4 regions of the Mesorhizobium sp. B2-8-5 genome follow, and region 3 is predicted to be linked to each of the others. Evidence: riboswitches for the same ligand, from Rfam matches in the RefSeq annotation. Region 3 holds a riboswitch; each other region holds the start of a gene.
What was found. Region 3 has a riboswitch for cobalamin ahead of FJ430_RS25390 (CbtB domain-containing protein). Riboswitches for the same ligand answer to the same signal wherever they lie in the genome.

Region 1: another riboswitch for cobalamin. It lies ahead of bluB (5,6-dimethylbenzimidazole synthase); the one in region 3 lies ahead of FJ430_RS25390 (CbtB domain-containing protein).
Region 2: another riboswitch for cobalamin. It lies ahead of FJ430_RS16450 (DUF1636 family protein); the one in region 3 lies ahead of FJ430_RS25390 (CbtB domain-containing protein).
Region 4: another riboswitch for cobalamin. It lies ahead of FJ430_RS23325 (DUF1636 family protein); the one in region 3 lies ahead of FJ430_RS25390 (CbtB domain-containing protein).

Annotation. Positions count from the first base shown of each region.
Region 1 is NZ_CP083951.1:5,665,704-5,670,496, forward strand. It holds gene dxs (1-deoxy-D-xylulose-5-phosphate synthase) at 1-775, opposite strand, end outside; gene FJ430_RS28060 (pirin family protein) at 902-1,822, opposite strand; gene FJ430_RS28065 (DUF2277 domain-containing protein) at 1,832-2,098, opposite strand; gene FJ430_RS28070 (exodeoxyribonuclease VII small subunit) at 2,156-2,407, opposite strand; gene FJ430_RS28075 (histone deacetylase family protein) at 2,411-3,337, opposite strand; cobalamin riboswitch at 3,452-3,629, shown strand; gene bluB (5,6-dimethylbenzimidazole synthase) at 3,672-4,403, shown strand; gene FJ430_RS28085 (hypothetical protein) at 4,507-4,793, opposite strand, start outside.
Region 2 is NZ_CP083951.1:3,400,920-3,405,712, reverse strand. It holds gene FJ430_RS16470 (NADH-quinone oxidoreductase subunit C) at 1-248, opposite strand, end outside; gene FJ430_RS16465 (NuoB/complex I 20 kDa subunit family protein) at 253-834, opposite strand; gene FJ430_RS16460 (NADH-quinone oxidoreductase subunit A) at 825-1,190, opposite strand; gene FJ430_RS16455 (winged helix-turn-helix domain-containing protein) at 1,524-2,723, shown strand; cobalamin riboswitch at 2,753-2,956, shown strand; gene FJ430_RS16450 (DUF1636 family protein) at 2,996-3,421, shown strand; gene cobW (cobalamin biosynthesis protein CobW) at 3,424-4,461, shown strand; gene FJ430_RS16440 (cobaltochelatase subunit CobN) at 4,480-4,793, shown strand, end outside.
Region 3 is NZ_CP083951.1:5,140,843-5,145,635, reverse strand. It holds gene FJ430_RS25405 (DMT family transporter) at 1-155, opposite strand, end outside; gene FJ430_RS25400 (hypothetical protein) at 220-804, opposite strand; gene FJ430_RS25395 (CbtA family protein) at 856-1,596, opposite strand; gene FJ430_RS25390 (CbtB domain-containing protein) at 1,752-1,961, opposite strand; adenosylcobalamin (AdoCbl) riboswitch at 1,962-2,105, opposite strand; gene FJ430_RS25385 (histidine phosphatase family protein) at 2,191-2,763, shown strand; gene FJ430_RS25380 (PilZ domain-containing protein) at 2,913-3,185, shown strand; gene FJ430_RS25375 (MAPEG family protein) at 3,441-3,839, opposite strand; gene FJ430_RS25370 (SRPBCC family protein) at 3,910-4,395, opposite strand; gene FJ430_RS25365 (ArsR/SmtB family transcription factor) at 4,392-4,709, opposite strand.
Region 4 is NZ_CP083951.1:4,777,817-4,782,609, forward strand. It holds gene FJ430_RS23310 (FecCD family ABC transporter permease) at 1-501, opposite strand, end outside; gene FJ430_RS23315 (ABC transporter substrate-binding protein) at 885-1,832, opposite strand; gene FJ430_RS23320 (ABC transporter ATP-binding protein) at 1,865-2,653, opposite strand; gene FJ430_RS23325 (DUF1636 family protein) at 2,650-2,982, opposite strand; cobalamin riboswitch at 3,229-3,435, opposite strand; gene FJ430_RS23330 (AraC family transcriptional regulator) at 3,669-4,502, shown strand; gene FJ430_RS23335 (bifunctional helix-turn-helix transcriptional regulator/GNAT family N-acetyltransferase) at 4,539-4,793, opposite strand, start outside.

The sequences.
Region 1 (4,793 bases), 520 kb from region 3:
GTTCGAGATTGTGCCCGTCGATGGGGCCGATGTGATAGAAGCCGAGTTCTTCGAACAGGGTGCCGCCGGTGACGTAGCCGCGCGCATGCTCGACCGCCCGGGTGATGGCGCGGTCGGCGCGCTTGCCGAGATAGGATGTCAGCTTCTTGCCGAAATCGCGCAGGCCGAGATAGGCCTTGCCGGAGGCGAGCCTGGCCAGATAGGCGCTCATGGCGCCGGTCGGCGGCGCGATCGACATGTCGTTGTCGTTGAGAATGACGATCAGCCGGGCATCGAGCGCGCCGGCATTGTTCAGGGCCTCGAAGGCCATGCCGGCCGACATCGAGCCGTCGCCGATGACGGAAATCACATTGTTGCGGCCGCCCGACAGGTCGCGCGCCATGGCCATGCCGAGGCCGGCCGAGATCGAGGTCGAGGAATGCGCGGCGCCGAACGGGTCGTATTCGCTCTCGGCGCGCCGGGTGAAACCGGAGAGGCCGCCCTCCTGGCGCAGCGTGCGGATGCGGTCGCGGCGGCCGGTCAGGATCTTGTGCGGATAGGCCTGGTGGCCGACGTCCCAGATCAGCCGGTCTGCCGGGGTGTTGAAGACATAATGCAGGGCGACCGTCAGCTCGACGACGCCGAGCCCGGCGCCGAGGTGGCCGCCCGTCTGCGAGACGGCGTCGATGAGCTCGGCGCGCAGTTCCGCGGCAAATTGCGGCAGCGCGGCCTCATCGAGCGTCCGCAAATCCGCCGGAATGCGGACCTTGTCGAGCAGCGGCGTGTCTGGCTTCACTCGGGCGCGTCCTGCCTTATCGATCGAACACGGCGCTATCAGCAGATTGCGCCATAATCATGCGCGGAATAGGCCGCCGGCGGGCGAATGTAAATGCGCGTCAGTGACGCGCCGACGACGCCTATCCTAACCTTCGGGCAACGGGATGAACTCTTCCTCATCGCCGGGAACGATATCGAAGCGGCCTGTCTTCCATTCCTGCTTGGCCTGCTCGATGCGTTCCTTCGAGGACGAGACGAAATTCCACCAGATGTAGCGCTTGGAGCCCAGCGAAGCGCCGCCGAACAGCATGAAATGCGCGCCGCGCTCGGAGGAAACGATGATCTCCTCGCCCGGCTTGAACACGAGGAGCCGCTCGGCCGGGAAAATATCGCCGGCGATCGAGACGTCGCCTTCCAACGTGTAGATGGCGCGCTCCTCGGCATCGGCCGGGATCTTCACGCTCGCGCCCGCCGCCAGCCTGAGATCGGCGTAAAGCGTGTCCGAAGCGGTCGCCACGGGCGAGCGCAGGCCTGAGAATTCGCCGATGACGACGCGGCCGCTGACGCCCTCGGCATCGATCTGCGGCAAGCGGGCCACCGACGTGTTCGCGAACACCGGGGCAATCTCCTCCTTGCCGTCGGGCAGCGCCAGCCAGGTCTGCAGGCCGGAGACCGACATCGGCGCGCCGCGCAACTCCTCCGGCGTGCGCTCGGAATGGACGATACCGCGCCCGGCTGTCATCAAATTCACGTCGCCCGGCGCGATCACCATTTCGGTGCCGAGCGAATCGCGATGCCTGATCTTGCCGTCGAACAGGTAGGTGACGGTGGAGAGGCCGATATGCGGATGCGGACGCACGTCGAGCGCATGGCCGGCGCGCAGGATCGCTGGCCCCATGCGGTCGAAGAAGATGAACGGCCCGACCAGACGGCGCTTCGCCGTCGGCAGGGCGCGGCGCACCTCGAAGCCGCCAATGTCCTTGGCGTTGGGGACGACCATCAGCTCGATCTGGTCGCAGGCGAAGGCATCGCCCGGTTCAGGATCGTTTCCCGGAAAGAAGCTCATGTCGGATCCTCAGGCGAAACGCAGCGCCGACCTGGCCTTCGCCTTGGCAGCTTCTTCCTCGCGGTTGCGCGGTTCCTGGTTGGTTTCGAGCGAATCGATCAATTCGCGCGCGACAGCTGTGATCGCCTCGACCGCATGGTGGAAGGCATGTTCGTTGCGCTTGGAGGGCTTGGTCGAGCCGCTCAGCTTGCGCACGAATTGCAGCGCTGCGTCATGCACTTCGTCATTGGTCGCCGGCGGCTCGAAATTGGCCAGGGTCTTGATGTTGCGGCACATAGCTTGAACTCCTTACCTGCTTTCTTTGCCCACCGTCGTCCAAATTACTCTGCGTCGTTACTCTGCGTCGAGCGGCTCCGTTCCTACCGGCTTGCCGTCGCGCGACAGCCTGATCTTCTCGACCTTGTCCTCGGCCGCTTTCAGCAGCCGGTCACAATGCGCCTTCAGCGCTTCGCCGCGCTCATAGATCTTGATCGACTGGTCGAGCGGGACGTCGCCGCGCTCAAGATCATCGACGATCTTCTCCAGAGCGTCTAGCGCCTGTTCGAAGCTCATCGCCTTGACGTCCTCATTGTCTTCCAATGCCATACCCTATCCCTTCATCAGCCGCCCGACATGGGCGGCGACTGAAAATGCCAGTCCCTGCAGATCGTAGCCGCCTTCCAGCAAGCTGACGAGCCTGTTGGAGCTGTGGCGTCCGGCGCGCTCCATCAATTGCCCGGTCGCCCAGTCGAAATCGTCCTCGGTCAGGTTGATCTCGGCCAGCGGATCGCGGTGGTGCGCGTCGAAGCCGGCTGAAATGATGATCAGGTCCGGCGCAAACGCATCGATGGAGGGCAGCACGCGCGACAGGAAGGCGTCGCGGAACAGGTCGCTGCCGGTCTGCGGCGCGAGCGGCGCGTTGATGATATTGCCGGCGCCGGTTTCACTTTTCGCTCCGGTACCGGGATAAAGCGGCATCTGGTGCGTCGAGCAATAGAGAACCGACGGGTCGTCCCAAAAAATGTCCTGTGTGCCGTTGCCGTGGTGGACGTCCCAGTCGACGATGGCGACGCGCTCGGCCTGATGCTTCTTCTGCGCGTAGCGGGCGGCGATCGCGGCCGTGTTGAACAGGCAGAAGCCCATCGCGGTGGTCTTTTCGGCGTGGTGACCCGGCGGACGGGCGGCGACGAAGACGTTGGCGGCACGGCCCTCGAAGACGTCGTCTACCGCCGCGTTGGCGCCGCCGATCGCCGTCACCACGGCCTGCCAGCTTTTCGGGCTGGCGCTGGTATCGGCGTCGATCGAGACGATGCCGTTCTCAGGGATCGCCGCGCGCACGCGCTCGACGAAATCCTCGGGATGCGCATAGAGGATCGTTTTCTCATCGCCTTCGGGCGCCTTGACGCGGTCGAGCGCCGAAAAAGCCTCGTCGTCGAGCACGCGTTCGATGGCGCGCAGGCGGTCGGGCCGCTCGGGATGGCCGGGCGGCGTGAGGTGTTCCAGAAAGATCGGGTGCGTGTAGAGACGGGTGGCCATGGCGCCTAATCTAGGCACCGGCGGCGCGGATGACCATGTTTGAAAGCCGAATGGCTGGGGAAAATTGCGCCAGCCCGTGTCGCTGGCGCCATTGGCGCGGCGCAAGCTTCGCGGTAAGGTTCTTCGCTGCCTGGTGCCCGCGACGCGGGAGAATCGGGAACACGGTTGAACTCCGTGGCGTGCCCAACGCTGTGAGGGGGACCGCGCCGGCAAAGCCACTGTCGATGACGGGAAGGCGCCGGATGCGGGAGGATCCCGAGCCAGAAGACCGGCCCGGCAGACATGGTTTTCCGCTTGGTCAGGCGGGGGACTGCTTGTCGCAAGGGGAAAAGCGATGACGGCAGCAGCGATCGCCGCGAGCGGCGACGACTTTGACCAATTGGCGCGCGACGCGGTCTATCGGGCGATGTTCACCAGGCGTGACGTGCGCAGCCATTTTGTCCCCGACGACCTCGATGACAGCGTGTTGGCGCGGCTCATCACCGCCGCGCATCATGCGCCGTCGGTCGGCTACATGCAGCCGTGGAACTTCATCGTCATCCGCGATCCAGGCAGGCGTCAGCAGGTGCGCGACCTGTTCCTCGCCGCGCGCGAGCAGGAGCTGCCGGCGATCGAGGCGGAACGGCAGGCGCTTTACCGCAAGCTGAAGCTCGAGGGCATCTGCGAAAGCGCGCTCAATCTGTGCATCACCTGCGACCGGCAGCGGTCGAAGGACTCGCCGCTCGGGCGTTGGCATAATCCGGAGATGGATCTCTACAGCACCGTCTGCGCGGTGCAGAATTTCTGGCTGGCGGCGCGTGCCGAAGGTGTCGGCGTCGGCTGGGTAAGCATCATCGAGATCGAAGCGCTGAGGCGGCTTCTCGCAATCCCCGAACATGTCACGCCGATCGCCTATCTCTGCGTGGGCCGCGTCTCAGCCTTCGCGCCGAAGCCCGATCTCGAGGCCCATGGCTGGGGCAAGCGCCTGCCGCTGCCGGAGTTGGTGATGAGCGAGACTTTCCGCGGCGCCGGCGAGGCGCCGCTCAAATCGGCGATCGCAAGGCTAATGCATGTCGCGCAAAAGTGACCTCGGTTTTGCGACAACGACATGCATCAAGCAACGACCTAAAAGCGCGTCGCGTGAATCCGTTTCGACGCGACGCGCTTTAGGCGGTCCTTCGAAATCCTGATCAAGCGGCCCGGGGCGTATCCCAGCGCGAGCCGCCGCCGAAGGAGCCCAGCGCCTTGTCGCGCAGTTCCCTGAACTTGGACGAGGCCTCGGCCAGCCGGTGGTCCCATTCGGGATTGGGCACCTGGCCCTCGATGGCTTCGAAATAGACCTGCATCAGCGATGCAATGGCGAAGGGCTCGATGAAGGCCGCCTTGAAGGCCCAGGCAAAGACGATGGCCAGCACGAAAGCCCAGCCGGCAAGCTGACCCGGCATGACCCAGAGGATCGCCGCGGCGGGCGCCAGCA
Region 2 (4,793 bases), 1.7 Mb from region 3:
TGCTTCGGCGACAATAGGTGATAGACGACGTCGAAGCGCCTGGCGCGCGACGGGTAGTCCGCTCCGCAGACGTCGATGATCGAGATGAACTGGCAGCGCGGATCGTCGCGCAGGAAGGTCGCTACCTCGATCAGATTGCCCGGTTCAACCGAAACCGTCAGTTCGCCGTAGGCAAGCACGGCTTCGCCGATGCGGCCGGAGAGCTTCTCGCCGAGATAGGTGGAGAGTTCGTTCAACGCCTGGGTCATCGGCTCACCGTTCGATCGTGCCGGTGCGGCGGATCTTCTTCTGCAGAAGGAGAATGCCGTAGAGCAGCGCTTCCGCGCTCGGCGGGCAGCCGGGCACATAGATGTCGACCGGCACGACGCGGTCGCAGCCGCGCACCACCGAATAGGAATAGTGGTAATAGCCGCCGCCATTGGCGCAGGAGCCCATCGAGATGACGTAGCGCGGCTCCGGCATCTGGTCGTAGACCTTGCGCAGCGCCGGGGCCATCTTGTTGGTCAGCGTGCCGGCGACGATCATGATGTCGGACTGGCGCGGCGACGCGCGCGGCGCGACGCCGAAGCGCTCCGAGTCATAGCGCGGCATCGAGGTGTGGATCATCTCGACCGCGCAGCACGCGAGGCCGAAGGTCATGAACATCAGCGAGCCGCTGCGCGCCCAGGTGATCAGCGCTTCGGTCGAGGTGACAAGGAAACCCTTGTCGGCCAGTTCATTGTTGATTTCGAGGAAGAAGGGATCGTCCTCCCCCACCGGCCTGCCGGTGTTGGGGTCGATGATGCCCTTGGGCTTCGGCGCGACGAGGGTGCCTGAACTGTCGTTCAATCCCATTCCAGCGCTCCTTTTTTCCATTCATAGGCAAAGCCGATGGTCAGCACCGCCAGGAACACCATCATCGACCAGAAGCCGAGCATGCCGACCTTGGAGAAGGAGACCGCCCACGGGAACAGGAAGGCGACTTCGAGATCGAAGATGATGAACAGGATCGACACCAGGTAGAAGCGGATGTCGAATTTCATACGGGCGTCGTCAAACGAGTTGAAGCCGCATTCATAGGCGGAAAGCTTTTCCGGGTCGGGATTGCGGTAGGCCACCAGGAACGGCGCTATGAGCAGCGCAAGGCCGACGACCAGCGCCACGGCGATGAACAGGACGATCGGCAGATATGAACTCAGGAGTGCGCTCATGCGGCGGCTTTCCTTAGGCGGGCAGTTCACTTTGATTACAGCAACGAACTCTAATGCGGAAGCGTGACAGTTTAACCGCTGAACCGTTTTAAGGGGCCCATGCTGCAACGCGGCGAGGGTTAGCGCAGCGGTTTCGGTGACGCAAGTCAAACCTTGTTCAATTCGCGACCCTGGACGCCTTATCGGAAGAAACTGGTCCGATCCGCTCCTGTTTGATTTCCTTCGCTTTTTACTCCACTTTTCTCTCCTGACATATCTCCCGCCATTTGCCTGCTAGCATCGCCGGAATCACCGGCTAAAAATCCGGCAAATGATCAGCGCAAGGGCGCCTTGATGAAGGACAAGATTTCGCTGGCCATGGCGAGGCGCATTGCGCTCGGAGCACAGGGGTTCAACGACCCTAGGCCCGGCGGCGTTCCGGATCGCCGCCACCTTGCGCGCGTGCTTTCACGAACCGGCCTGTTGCAGATCGATTCCGTCAGCGCTGTGGTGCGTGCTCATTATATGCCGCTCTATTCTCGCCTCGGCCCCTACCCGCTTGCGCTGCTCGACAACGCCGCGGTCACCCGCAAGCGCGCGGTCTTTGAGTATTGGGCGCATGAGGCGTCGTTCCTGCCTGTCGAAACCTACCCTTTGATGCGCTGGCGCATGCTGCGCGCCGAGCAGGGCGACGAGATGTATCTCGGCCTGGCGAAATGGGGCCGGGAGCGTAAGGCGATGATCGACGAGATCTATGCGCAGGTCGCCGAACGCGGCCCGATCGCCGCGTCCGACATCGAAGGCCACAAGGGCAATGGCGGCTGGTGGGGCTGGAGCGAGGCCAAGCACGCTTTTGAATGGCTGTTCTGGGCCGGACGCATCACCACCGCCTACCGGCGCGGCTTCGAACGCTATTACGACCTGCCCGAGCGCGTTTTGCCGCAGGCCGTACTCGACCTGCCGGTACCCTCGGTCGAGGACGCGCATCGCGAATTGCTGCGCATCTCGGCCCGCGCCCATGGCATCGCCACCTATGGCGACCTTCGCGACTATTTTCGTCTCGCGCCGGGCGATACGAAAGACCGCATCGAGGAACTGGTCGAAGCGGGCGAACTGCTGCCTGTGAAGGTCGAGAGCTGGGACAAGACCGCCTATCTCCACAAGGACGCCCGCTTTCCACGCCGGATAGAGGCCCGCGCCCTGCTCGCCCCCTTCGATCCCGTCGTCTTCGAGCGCACCCGGACGGAAAAACTCTTCGGCTTCCGCTACCGCATCGAGATCTACACGCCGGCCGAAAAGCGCCAATACGGCTACTACGTGCTGCCCTTCCTGCTTGGCGACCGCATCGTCGCCCGTGTCGATCTGCGAGCCGATCGGCCGGCGAGCGTGCTGCGCGTCCATGCCGCCTTTGCAGAGGCCGGCGCCCCCGCCGAAACGGCGGCCCAACTCTTCGACGAACTGCAGCAAATGCAGGGCTGGCTCGGCCTGGGAGCGATCGAAGTGACGCCGGCCGGCGACCTCGGGCCGGCGCTGGCCGACATCGCGGTGTCGTAGCCGTGCGTTGACAGGCACCCGGCCGTAAGCCTAAATCCGCCGCAGACGGTCTTCTCCCGGCAAAGGGAGGAGCCAAGAGGGAATGCGGTGCGGGCCAACGCCCAAATCCGCGGCTGTCCCCGCAACTGTAAGCGACGAGCCCCGGCCGAAAACCACTGGGATGTTCCCGGGAAGGCGGCCTTCAAGGCGACGACTCGCGAGCCAGGAGACCTGCCGTCTGAAACTTTAAGTATCCGAATGCCCGGCGGGTTTTCCGGGCAAGGAGCCTGGTTTTGGATCGTAACGGCAGTTTCCCGGCAAACAGTGCGGATATTTCGTCCGAGCCCGACGCGCTGGCCGGCGTGACCGTCATCGTCTGCTCCTCTTGCCGCGACGAAACCGGCTCGGACGGCCATCCGCGTGCCGGCGCGCTGCTCGCCGAGGACACGCGCCGGGCTGCCTCCGGCGAAAACATCAACATCCGCACCGTCGAATGCCTCGGCAATTGCAAGCGCCGGCTGAGCGCCGCGCTGCTGCGCGACGGCTGCTGGAGCTATGTCTTCGGCGATCTGACCCCGACCAGCGGCGCCGACCTCATCACCGGCGCAAAGCTCTTCGCCATCTCGACCGACGGCCTGGTCCCCTGGCGCGGCCGGCCCGACTCTCTCAAGCGCGGCCTGGTTGCCCGCATTCCTCCCCTCGACATGCTGAAGGACTGACCATGAACGCTTCCGTTTCTCGTGTTCCCTGCACCGTCGTCACCGGCTTCCTCGGCGCCGGCAAGACGACGCTGATCCGCAACCTGCTCGAGAACGCCAAGGGCAAGCGGCTGGCGATCATCGTCAACGAGTTCGGTGATGTCGGCATCGACGGCGAGATACTGAAAGGCTGCGGCGTCGACACATGCCCGGAGGAAAACATCGTCGAGCTCGCCAATGGCTGCATCTGCTGCACCGTGGCCGACGATTTCGTGCCGGCGCTCGACCAGATCCTGTCGCTCAACCCCAAGGTCGACCACATCCTGATCGAGACCTCCGGCCTCGCTCTGCCGAAGCCGCTAGTCCAGGCCTTCCAGTGGCCGACGGTCAAGAGCCGCGTCACGGTCGACGGGGTCGTCGCCGTTGTTGATGGCCCGGCGCTGGCCGACGGCCGCGTCGCTTCCGACATGGATGCCCTGCAGGCCCAGCGCGCCGCGGACGTGACGCTCGACCATGACGATCCGGTCGAAGAGGTATTCGAGGACCAGATTGCCTGCGCCGACCTGATCATCCTGTCGAAGAGCGACCTGATGGATGCGGCCGGATCGCAGCGCGCCAACGCCGTCATCGGCAAGCACGTCGCGCGCGCCGTGAAGATCGTTCCGACCGCGCAAGGCAAGGTCGACCCGTCGGTGCTGCTCGGCCTCGGGCTCGCCGTCGAGGACGACATCGAGAACCGCAAGACCCACCACGACGACGAGCTCGACCATGAGCATGACGATTTCGATTCCTTCGTCATCGACGTCCCGTCGGTCGCCAATCCCGATGAGTTGGCCAAGCGCGTCGCCCTTGCCGCCGAGCAGGAAAACGTGCTGCGCGTCAAAGGCTTCGTCGAGGTTGGTGGCAAGCCGATGCGTCTCTTGCTCCAGGCCGTTGGCCCGCGCGTCAACCACTACTACGACCGCGCCTGGACGGCGGATGACGATCGCCGCTCGCGGCTGGTCGTCATCGGCCTCAAGGGGCTGAACCGCCCGGCGATCGAGCGTATCCTCGCCGGCTGAGGCTAAGACCAAAAAGCGATGCATATTCTCACCACGACATCCGCTTCGCTCGACGATCTCGCCGAGCCGGTCGACCTCAGGCAGACGCCTGCGGATGTGGTGGCCCTGTCCTTCACCGACAGCGACCTCGCCGGTCTGGCCGCCGCCTGGAAGGCGGATGCGGAGCGGCTACCCTCGATGCGGCTGGCGGCCCTTCGCGACCTTCGCCATCCGATGTCGGTGGACCTGTGGATCGACAGCGTCGCCCGTCACGCCAAGGTCGTCCTGGTGCGCATCCTCGGCGGCTATGAGTGGTGGCGCTATGGCTGCGACCAGCTCGCTGCGGTCGCGCG
Region 3 (4,793 bases):
GCCAACGACACCGAGCCGGTCATCACGAAGGTTGCGAGCATCTGCCAGCGGGCAAGCTGGAGCAGGGGAACGCGGCCCTTGAGCTCGCTCAGGAACATGGAGCTCAGCGCGCTGCATAAGGCGGCGGTGACGGCGAAGGCATCGGGGGCGAACATGGCTGGCGGCTGCGAATCCGGAACCGGACAATTGCCGATGCTCACGCCGGCGCGCAGCGCTCGGCTAGGCCGCGCGGGCGCGCGGCGTGCCGAAGATGGACCATGCGGCGGCGACGAGCGCCGCCATCGTGGCAAGCAGCACGCAGAGGCTCGGCAGGTGGAAGACCATGTCGCGCCATCTGGGCTCGACGACGGCGCCGGTGCTGAAAGACTCGCCGCTATACTGGCACAGGATCCACGACGCGCCGCTGCGCACCATGTCGGCGTCGATATCGGAGATCAGTGCTTTCGCGTTGCGTTCGGCTGAGGGCATCGTCGCCATATGGGTGAGCAGCGCCTTGGCGGTGGCGAGGTAGGCGTGGCTGCATTCGTTGAAGGGGCTCTCCTCGTCGCCGAGGCTGCCCGGCATCAGGCCCCAGAGGCAATAGGTGAATTGCAGATTGCCGTGATTGTAGAGCCGCCGGAAGGTCGGGTCGGTCGCGGTCTGGCGCCGGGCGAGCTCGAGGATCTCGCCGCGGTAGCGGGCGATCACGGCCATCTGGCCGTGTGTCAGGCTCGGGATCTGGATGCCGGGAGGAGGCGGGGCGAAGGATCCGCTATGCGCTTCGGCGGGTGCTGCCGCCGTCATGATCGAAAGGGCGGTCGCCAAAAAGAAAATGGCCGCCAGGGCAAGGAACCGTGGCGGCCGACGCATCGAATTTCAGGCGAAGCGGCGGGCAGGGCTGCGCTGGTCGCGCGCCGCGACCACGCGCTCGGCAACCGCGCCGAAGCCGAGCCCGACGACGGTCCATAGCACAAGCTGGATGCCGAGCGAGGCGACGCGGAACTGCCACAGCATCGTCGCCGAGAAGTTCTCCGGTACTTCGTTGATGTCGGGCAGGGCTGCCTTCACCAGCGCGAAGACGACGAGGAAGGCCAGCCCAGCCACGATCGAGGCGTTCCAGGCGCCGAGCCGGGTCCACAGCCGCTGCGCCAGGCCGACCGCCGCCACCATCGCCGCGATCGAGACCACGATCATGATGAAGAACAATTCCGTGCGGTAGCCGATGGTCTCGGCATTGCCGACCGCGGGCGGGTTGGCCGGGTATTTGAGGCCGGGCACCACGATCACCGCCAGGAAGCCGAGCAGCGCGATGAGCGCCGAAGTGCCACGGGGCCCAAGCGAACCCAGCCGGCCATAGGCATAAGCGAAGACCAGCGAGAACAGCCCGCCGAGGGCGGCGCCATAGACCAGCACGCCGGTTGCGAGACCGATGCCGGCCTGCGTGACGCGGCTGACCATCTCGGGCTCCGGCGCCTCGCCGGCCGCCTGGGCCTGCTGTTCCTCGAAGGCGATCGCCTTGTCGACCTGCGGCTCGCCATAGACGCGGGCGAAGGCGAATGCCAGAATCCCCGCAACCAACCCGACAAGCATGCCGCGCAGCAAAAGTTTTCCGACCATGTCGTTAACCCTCTAAGCAATTCCAGGGAAAGTGCGTAGCGGTTTTCCCGTCCGGAATAGCGTTAAGCCAACCCAGCAATTCCAGGAAAACTGCGTGCCGGTTTTCCGTCCGGATTAGACCAAAATCGAAGCGAGTTCAGCGATGCTGAACCGTCTTAGTGGCAGGGGAAGCCGAGCAGGTGGCGGCCGTCATGCACGAATTCGTGCACATAGGTGCCGCGGATCAGCGACGTTGCGCCTTCTTCCGCCCCGACGAAATAGATCGCCAGCATCAACAGCAGGCCGGCGAAGATGGCCCACGGCAGAAGCTCGCGAACCGGAATCGCAACCGGACCGTAGCTGGGGGCGAAGGTGGTGTCGGACATATTGACCTCCCGTGGGATACTGCGTCCCGTTGATCGAACAATGCTGCGGAATAAGGCCTGACTTTCGGCTGGTGCCGATCACAGTGGCGCGACCGTGCCGGACTCGCACCGGCTTCCAATCCCGTATAGCGCTAAAACACTTGTCAGCACTTCGTTCGCCTGTCAACGACATGTAATGGCCAACACGGCTTCGCGCGGCCGAAATTTCACTGGACCACGGAGTTTTGGGATGCTCGCCCGCCTTACGATGATCGCAAGCGGCGCGACGCAGGCCATGCGTAAGGGGCGCTTTCCGAGTAACGAGGGGCTGGAGCCGCAAGCCATCGACCGCGCCGCTGCGCTGGCCGCTGCGCTGCGCAGCGCCGACCGCGTCTGGACAAGCCCGGCGCTGGCCGCGCGGCAGACGGCGGAGGCGCTCGGCCTGGCGGCGACGGTCGAGCCGCTGCTTGCCGAGCAGGATTTCGGGCGCTGGGCCGGCAAAGGCTTCGAGGAGGTGCAGGCAGAAGATCCGGAAGGCATGGCGGCCTGGTTCGCCGATGCGGAAGCGGCGCCCCATGGCGGCGAGTCGCTTGCCGCCGTGGCCTCGCGCGGCGCCGCACTGATGGAGCGCCTGGCCGCCGAGAGCGGCCACACCATCGCGCTCACGCACGCCCTGCCGATCCGCGCGGCCATGGTGCATGTTCTGGGCGCGCCGCTTTCCTCGGTCTGGAAGATCGACATCGAGCCGCTGTCGCTCACCGAGTTCCGCGGCGACGGCCGCCGCTGGGTGCTGCACGCGAGCGGGGTCATCGCCTCTGGTTGAACCCTCTGGGCATGAAAGATCCCGATGAACGCGGTCGGCCTATGAAGCTGCCGTTCCGCGTTTCAGTGATTGCTAACGGAACGGAAACGCCTCGCTGCTATGGTGCTGCCCTGTTGCGAGGAGAGCCTTGCCTGAGGAGCCCGCCGGATATGGCCAATTTTCCCGAGACCGAGCGCCGTCTTCATGCGCGCGAATTCGTGCTCAAGGAAGCCACGATCATCGCCGCCGGCGTCAGGATCGGCTGCTCGGTCAGAAATCAGCACGAGCAAGGTGCGGAATTGCGCGTCGGCGCCGATGTGGAGATCCCGGACCGCTTCCTGCTCGAGGTCCCGGCCGACGATACGGCCTATCGCGCTTTGGTGCGGTGGCGGCGCAACGACCGCGTCGGCGTGGCGCTCTACAGCAACGCGCCGAAGGACTGATGCGCGGCCGTCCCCACCAATTCGTTACTTCATCCTGCCCAAGGCGACGTGCAGCCTGGCATATCGGGAACGCAACCGCCGCGAGCGCGTTCATTGCCGGACCAACAGGGATTTGCGAATGAGCAGGACAGCCGTTTGGGTGGCGCTGCTCGCCATTTACCTGTTGCAGGCCAATGGCCCATGGTGGATCTCCTGTGGTTGTGCAGGGATGAACCTCTGATCGGCTGAGGGTTCCGCCGACGAAGCGAAAGCTGCTCAGCGAAGCGCCACCCACCCCGTCACGAGGATGAGAACCAGCGTGACCAGCGCGCCCGAGACATAGAGGATCGTCCTGACGCTGCCGCCCTTGGCGGCGTTGCCGCCGCGCAGGTAGATGACCATGTGTACGAGACGTATCGCCAAGTGAACCCAGACGAGCACGGCGAGCGTCACCGGCTCGACGCCGACCATCATCGCCAGCAACACGGGCACGACGAAGGGCGCGAGCGCCTCGACCGAGTTCATGTGGACGCGATCGATCCGGTAAAGAGAGTTGTCGTCGTCCGCCGGGATCACCGGCCCTGAAAGCTTGTCTGCAAAACCCTTGGACGAGCCTGAGTAGATCGCCAGCGCGACCGACAGGAGGCAGAGCGCAAGCACGCCGAGGGTGCTCAACCAATAGGCTTCCATTATGTCCAGTGCTCCTCCGATCGCCACCGTGCGGGCCATGCCCCGGGAGGTGCTGTCAGGCCGCCCGGGCAAAAAGCGCTTGGAACCGCTGCAGGTAGAGCGGCCAGCCCTGATCGCCGTCGACCCCGCTGCGTACGCCTTCCCAGCCTTGGCCATGCCGTTCGATATGGCGGTGCTCGATTTCGACCCGGGTCCGGTTTTCCGCCTCGGCCGTGAAGCGGACCTCCCACTCGCTCGTCCTGGCGAGGTCGGTTTCGATCTGCCAGCGCGGGCTGATGTCCCAGCTCAGAAGCAGCCGGTCGGGCGGATCGTAGGCCAGCACGCGGGCGAAGCGGCACTCTGAGCCGTCGACCCCGCGGTCGTAGACGTGGCCGCCGACGTGCGGCTCGAAGATCGTTTCCGCGATCGGCACGGCAAGCAGATTGTGCTCGCGCGGCTTGAAGCTGCCGAAATCCTCGGTGAACACTTTGAAGGCGCGCGCGATCGGCGCCTCGACGACGACGGAATGCCTTACGGGAGCAGGTGCCGGTTGCTTGATCATGTCTCGTCCTTTGTCGGTTGCTCGACGGCCAGCTTGTAGGCCGCAAGCGTCTTCACCCAGAACTGATCGATCTCCGCGCGAAACGCCGCGAGCCCGTCCGGATCGATCCGGTAAATGCGCTCCTTGCCGGAGCGCGTATCAGCCACCAGTCCGGCATCCTTGAGCACCTTCAGATGCTGCGAGACGGCCGGCCGCGTCACGGGCAGCGCATTAGCGAGCCCGCTGACCGAACTGGGTCGGTCGACCAGCAGTTCGAAGATCGTGCGTCGCGTCTGATCGCCGAGCGCAGTCCAGTATTTCGCGTTAGTAGCCACTAACGCGAAAATTAGGACGATGCGTCTGACCTGTCAACCCGGATGGAGAGTGCCACCTGTGGCCGGTCCGATTGGCTGGCCAAC
Region 4 (4,793 bases), 360 kb from region 3:
GGCGAACACGAGATAGTTGGTCAAGGCAGTGAACAGAAATGAGACGGCGAGGCCGGCCAGGATCAGCCGCTCGGGCCCCTGCCCCTTCACCCGCGACACCAGCAGAAGCACGATCGCCGCCGCCAGCACGCCGCCGGTGAAGGCGGCAAGCGGCAGCGTCCAGACGCCGAACGTGTCGCCGAATACGGTGATGACGGAGACCGCGCCCGCCGCCGCGCCCGAGGAGAGGCCAAACAGGAACGGATCGGCGAGGTCGTTGCGAGTGACCGTCTGTAGCAGCGCGCCGACCGCGCCAAGGCCGGCGCCGACGGCGATCGCCAGCAACGTGCGCGGCAGCCTCAGGTCGACGACGATGCTACCGACCGGGGCGGATGGGCTCTGGCTGCCCAGTCCGGCCGCATGCATCAGCGCGCCGACGACCTGGCGCAGAGGTATCAGCGTCGAGCCATAGGCGATCGAAAGCAGCCCGAGCGCGACCAGCAGCGTCGCGCCAAGCATCATGGCCAAAGCGAACGATCGGCGGCGCAGATTCACGGCGTGGGACCTGCCGCCGCGATACCGGCGTTCGGGATTAGCCGAGGCATCCGCGACTTCGTCGATGCCGCAAGGGGCCGTCCACCCATCATTCCGGGGCGAAGCAGGCGCGAAGCTCCGTCGCGTAGATGCCGTGACCTGGCACGAGAAGTGCCACGGTGCGGAATTCTGAGCAGCGGCAACGCCTCGGCGTCACGGAATGGATCCTTGGGTCTGCGCCGCCTCGCTTCGCTCCTTGCTCCGCCCGTGGATGACGAAGTCGCGAGTGTTTTGGCCAATCTCCAAAGCGGTCGATTCACAGGCACACGATCCGTCAATGAAGCCATCCCCACCCCTTCAGAACCCCAGACCTAAAACGCTTCCGGATACATGGCCCTGGCGATCTTGCCGATCGCCTCGATATTGGCGGGTCCGGGCGTCAGCTCGGCGTAGCGCAGCGCGACGAAGCGCTCGTTCCTGACAGCGTCGGTCTCCTTCATGGCCGGATGGACTTTAAGGAAATCGAACAGCTTCCTGTAGCCGCCGCCATCTTGGTAATCGAGCAGGATAAGGAACTGCGGATTGCGCGAGGCGACCGTCTCCCAGTCGGTGTTGCCCCAGTTCGTCTCCATGTCGGCCATGATGTTCTCGCCGCCGGCGGCTGCGATCATGGCGTTGGGAATGGCGAACTTGCCGGCGGTGAAGGGCTTGTCCTCGCCGGAATCGTAGAGGAACACGCGCGTGCCCTTGCGGTCGCCGACCTTGGCGGTGATATCGGCAAGCTCGGCCTTCCAGCCGGCGACCAGCTTTTCGGCCTCCGTCTCCTTGCCGAAGATCTTGCCGAGCTTCTCGACATCGCCATAGAGCAAGTCCATCGAGGCGGCGGGCCGGTTCTTGTCGAGATGGACGCAGCTTTCGGTCAGCACCAGCGTCTTGATGCCGTGCGGGGCGAGCGTGTCGGGCGTGACCTCGCCGCCCGGTTTCATGCCGTAGTACCAGCCGGCGAAGAAGAAATCCGGCTGCACGGCGACGAGGCTTTCCAGCGTCGGATATTTTGGCGCCAGCTCCGGGATGGGGCCCTGCTCGGCCTTGAACTCGGGGCCGACCTTGTACCAGCCGGTGATGCCGGTAAGCCCGACGATCGACGGCTGCAGCTTCAGCGCGAAGGCCATCTCGGCCATGTTGAGGTCCTGGATGACGGCGCGTTTTGGCGGTGCATCGAAGGTGAGCGGCTTGCCGCAGCTGTCGACGGTGACCGGGAAGGCGAAGGCGGCCGAGGCGAGAAGCGAGAAGGCAAACGACAAAGCGAGGCGTTTCACGGGGTGGTGCTCCTTGTTTGGGTTGGGCAGGCTCAGGATGACGAGGAAGCGCGCGTGGGCAGCTCGAAGACGGTGAGCTCGCGGTCCTCGGTCGGGTGCCGCAGGCGCAGCACGTCGATGCCGAAAACCTCGCGGATATGCGGCTGCGCCAGCGCCTCGCGGGGCGGCGCCAGCGCGTGCAGCCGGGCGTTGCTCATCACCGCGACGTTGGTGGCGAAGGGCGCCACCAAGGCGAGATCGTGCAGCACGGCGACCACGGTCATGCTGAATTCGGCCACCAGTTCGAGCAGTTCTGCGCGGGCGCGCGGGTCAAGGTGGTTGGTCGGCTCGTCGAGGAACAGGATCTTCGGCTCTTGCGCGATGGCACGGGCGAGCTGTGCGCGCTGGCGCTCGCCGCCGGAGAGCGAGCCGATGCTGCGCGCGAGCAGTGGCAAGAGCCCCGTCCGGCGCAGTGCTTCGACGACGATGTCGCGGTCGTCGTGCCGGCGCCTCAGGCCGGCATGCGGGACGCGGCCAAGCTCGACATAGTCGATGAGCGCCAGCCGTGGATCCGGCTGGTCCGTCTGGCCGACGACGGCGATGCTGAGCGCCCGCTCGGCGGCGGTGATCCTATCCAGCCGGCGCCCGGCCAGGCGAACCTCGCCGTGGCTCGGCGACAACGCCCCGCACAACATTCGCAGCAGAGTCGTCTTGCCGGCGCCGTTCGGGCCGATAATGGCGAGGCGCTCACCCGCCGCCAGCGACAGGCTGACATCCTCGACCAGCGTCCGGCCGTTTGCCGTGGCGCCCAGATCGCGGGCTTCAAGCAGGGGCGCGCTCACCGGACTTGCTCCCTGGCCTTACCCGCGGCGGGGATGCGCGCCAGTATCTTGCCGGCGAGCCTTGCCGGGCGCTGGCCGGAATTGCACCAGCCGTCGGGCAGCGAGGCATAGAGCCTGGCAAATTCCACCAGCGCGCCGGCGTCGGTGCCCCTGTCGATGGAACCGAAGAGATAGGTGGCTTTGCCTTGCGCCTTGAAGGCCACGGTGAGCGGCCGCGCGCAACCCGCCATGCAGTCGATGGTCTCGACGGCAAAGGAAGGCGCCGGCTGCAAGGAAAGCCTGGAACGCAGGTCGGCGCACAAACCCTCGCCGGACCTCAGTCCGGTCACGGTATCGCGACACAGAGAACAGACGATGATGCGATGGCTCGAGCGTTTCACCGTTTCACGGAAACGGCGAACCGCTCTATCTCTTTGTTTTGACGCAATTCCAGACGGAAAACCGCTACACACTTTTCCTGGAATTGCTCTCGAGGCGTCCAACATTTCCGTCACTTTCCAAAATGGCGACGGAAGGATGCTGGACGAGCCGGCCGACAAGACCGGCGCCCGCGTCTCCTCCCGGCACACCCCGTCCGGTCAACTCATGTCGATGGCAGGTCTCCTGGCTCGCGGGTCGTTGCGCCATCCGCCTTCCCAGCCTTGCCGGCCAGTGGCGTTTCGGATGGAGCTCGCCGCTCACAGTTGCGGGGGCAGCCACGGGTTCAATCCAGACCGGATCTCACCGTGTTCCCTTTTCACCCCTCGCCTTGCGGCTCGGGGACCATGGCGCAGCCATCGTAGGTTGTCCGCGTGCGAGTCGCAACGGCTTCTGTCCGCCCATGGCGCGAAAGACATGGCGGGATCCTCGTGTCGGTGCCGCAAGTCGCTTGCTTCGTTTTGATATGTAATAACATTACCAAATAGAATACGCTGCCTTGGCTTGTCAACGTCATTCGACTTCGCTTGAAGCGCAATTTCGATCAAACTGGCCGCCGGTGCGGGGACTAGTGTCGCCCCGCCAGATGCGAGGAAACATGAACCCGACCGAGAAAGCGCTGTGGTTTGTCGAAAGCCATCTGCCGGACGCGATCAGCCTCGACGAAATAGCGGCAAGCAGCGGCGTGTCGCGCTTCCATGTGACGCGCGCCTTCGGCGCCGCCACGGGACGATCGGTCATGGGTTATATGCGAGCGCGCCGCTTGAGCGAAGCGGCGCGCAAGCTGGCCGGCGGCGCGCCCGATATTCTTTTGGTCGCGCTCGATGCCGGCTACGGCTCGCATGAGGCTTTCACGCGGGCCTTTCGCGAGGCGTTCGGCACCACGCCGGAATTGGTGCGCGCGCAAGGCTCGACCCAAAACCTCGACCTCGTGGAGCCCATTCTGATGGACAGTTCGCTTCTCACCACTCTCGAGCCGCCGCGCTTCGAGACCAGCCGCCCCTTCCTCATCGCCGGTCTCGGCGAGCGCTACAGCTGCGAGACCAGCGCCGGCATTCCAATGCAATGGCAGCGCTTCGCACCCTATATCGGCAACATTCCAGGCGAAGTGCCTGGCGTCTTCTACGGCGTGTGCACGAATGGCGACGATGCCGGCAATTTCGACTATGTCGTCGGGGTCGAGGTGACGGATTTCTCCGATCTGCCGAAGGATTTCTATCGCGTGCGGGTGCCGGCGCGGAAATACGCGGTGTTCTCGCATCGCGAGCACATCTCGGCCATCCGCCGGACCATCAACACGATCTGGAACAGCTGGCTGCCGCCATCCGGCCACGAAATCGCCGACGCGCCGGAATTCGAGCGCTATGGACCCGAATTCGACGCGCGCACCGGCAATGGCGGGTTGGAGATCTGGTTGCCGGTGAAGGGGTGAGCGCCTTCCCTTCACCTTGTGGGAGAAGGCAAAGAGCTAAAGTTCCAGATCCCACGTCTGCCCGACAAGGTCCTTGCCGAACGAATGGTGGCGTTCCTCGTCGACCAGCTTGAAACCCACTGCTTGATAGATGCGGCGGGCCGCGCCCAGTATGTCATTGGTCCATAAGGTCAGCGTCTTGTAGCCCTTGGCGCGCGCGAAGGCGATGCTTTCGTCGACCAGGCGCGCACCGATGCCAAGGCCGCGCGCCGATGGCTCGACATAGAGCAGCCTGAGCTTCGCCACCTCCGG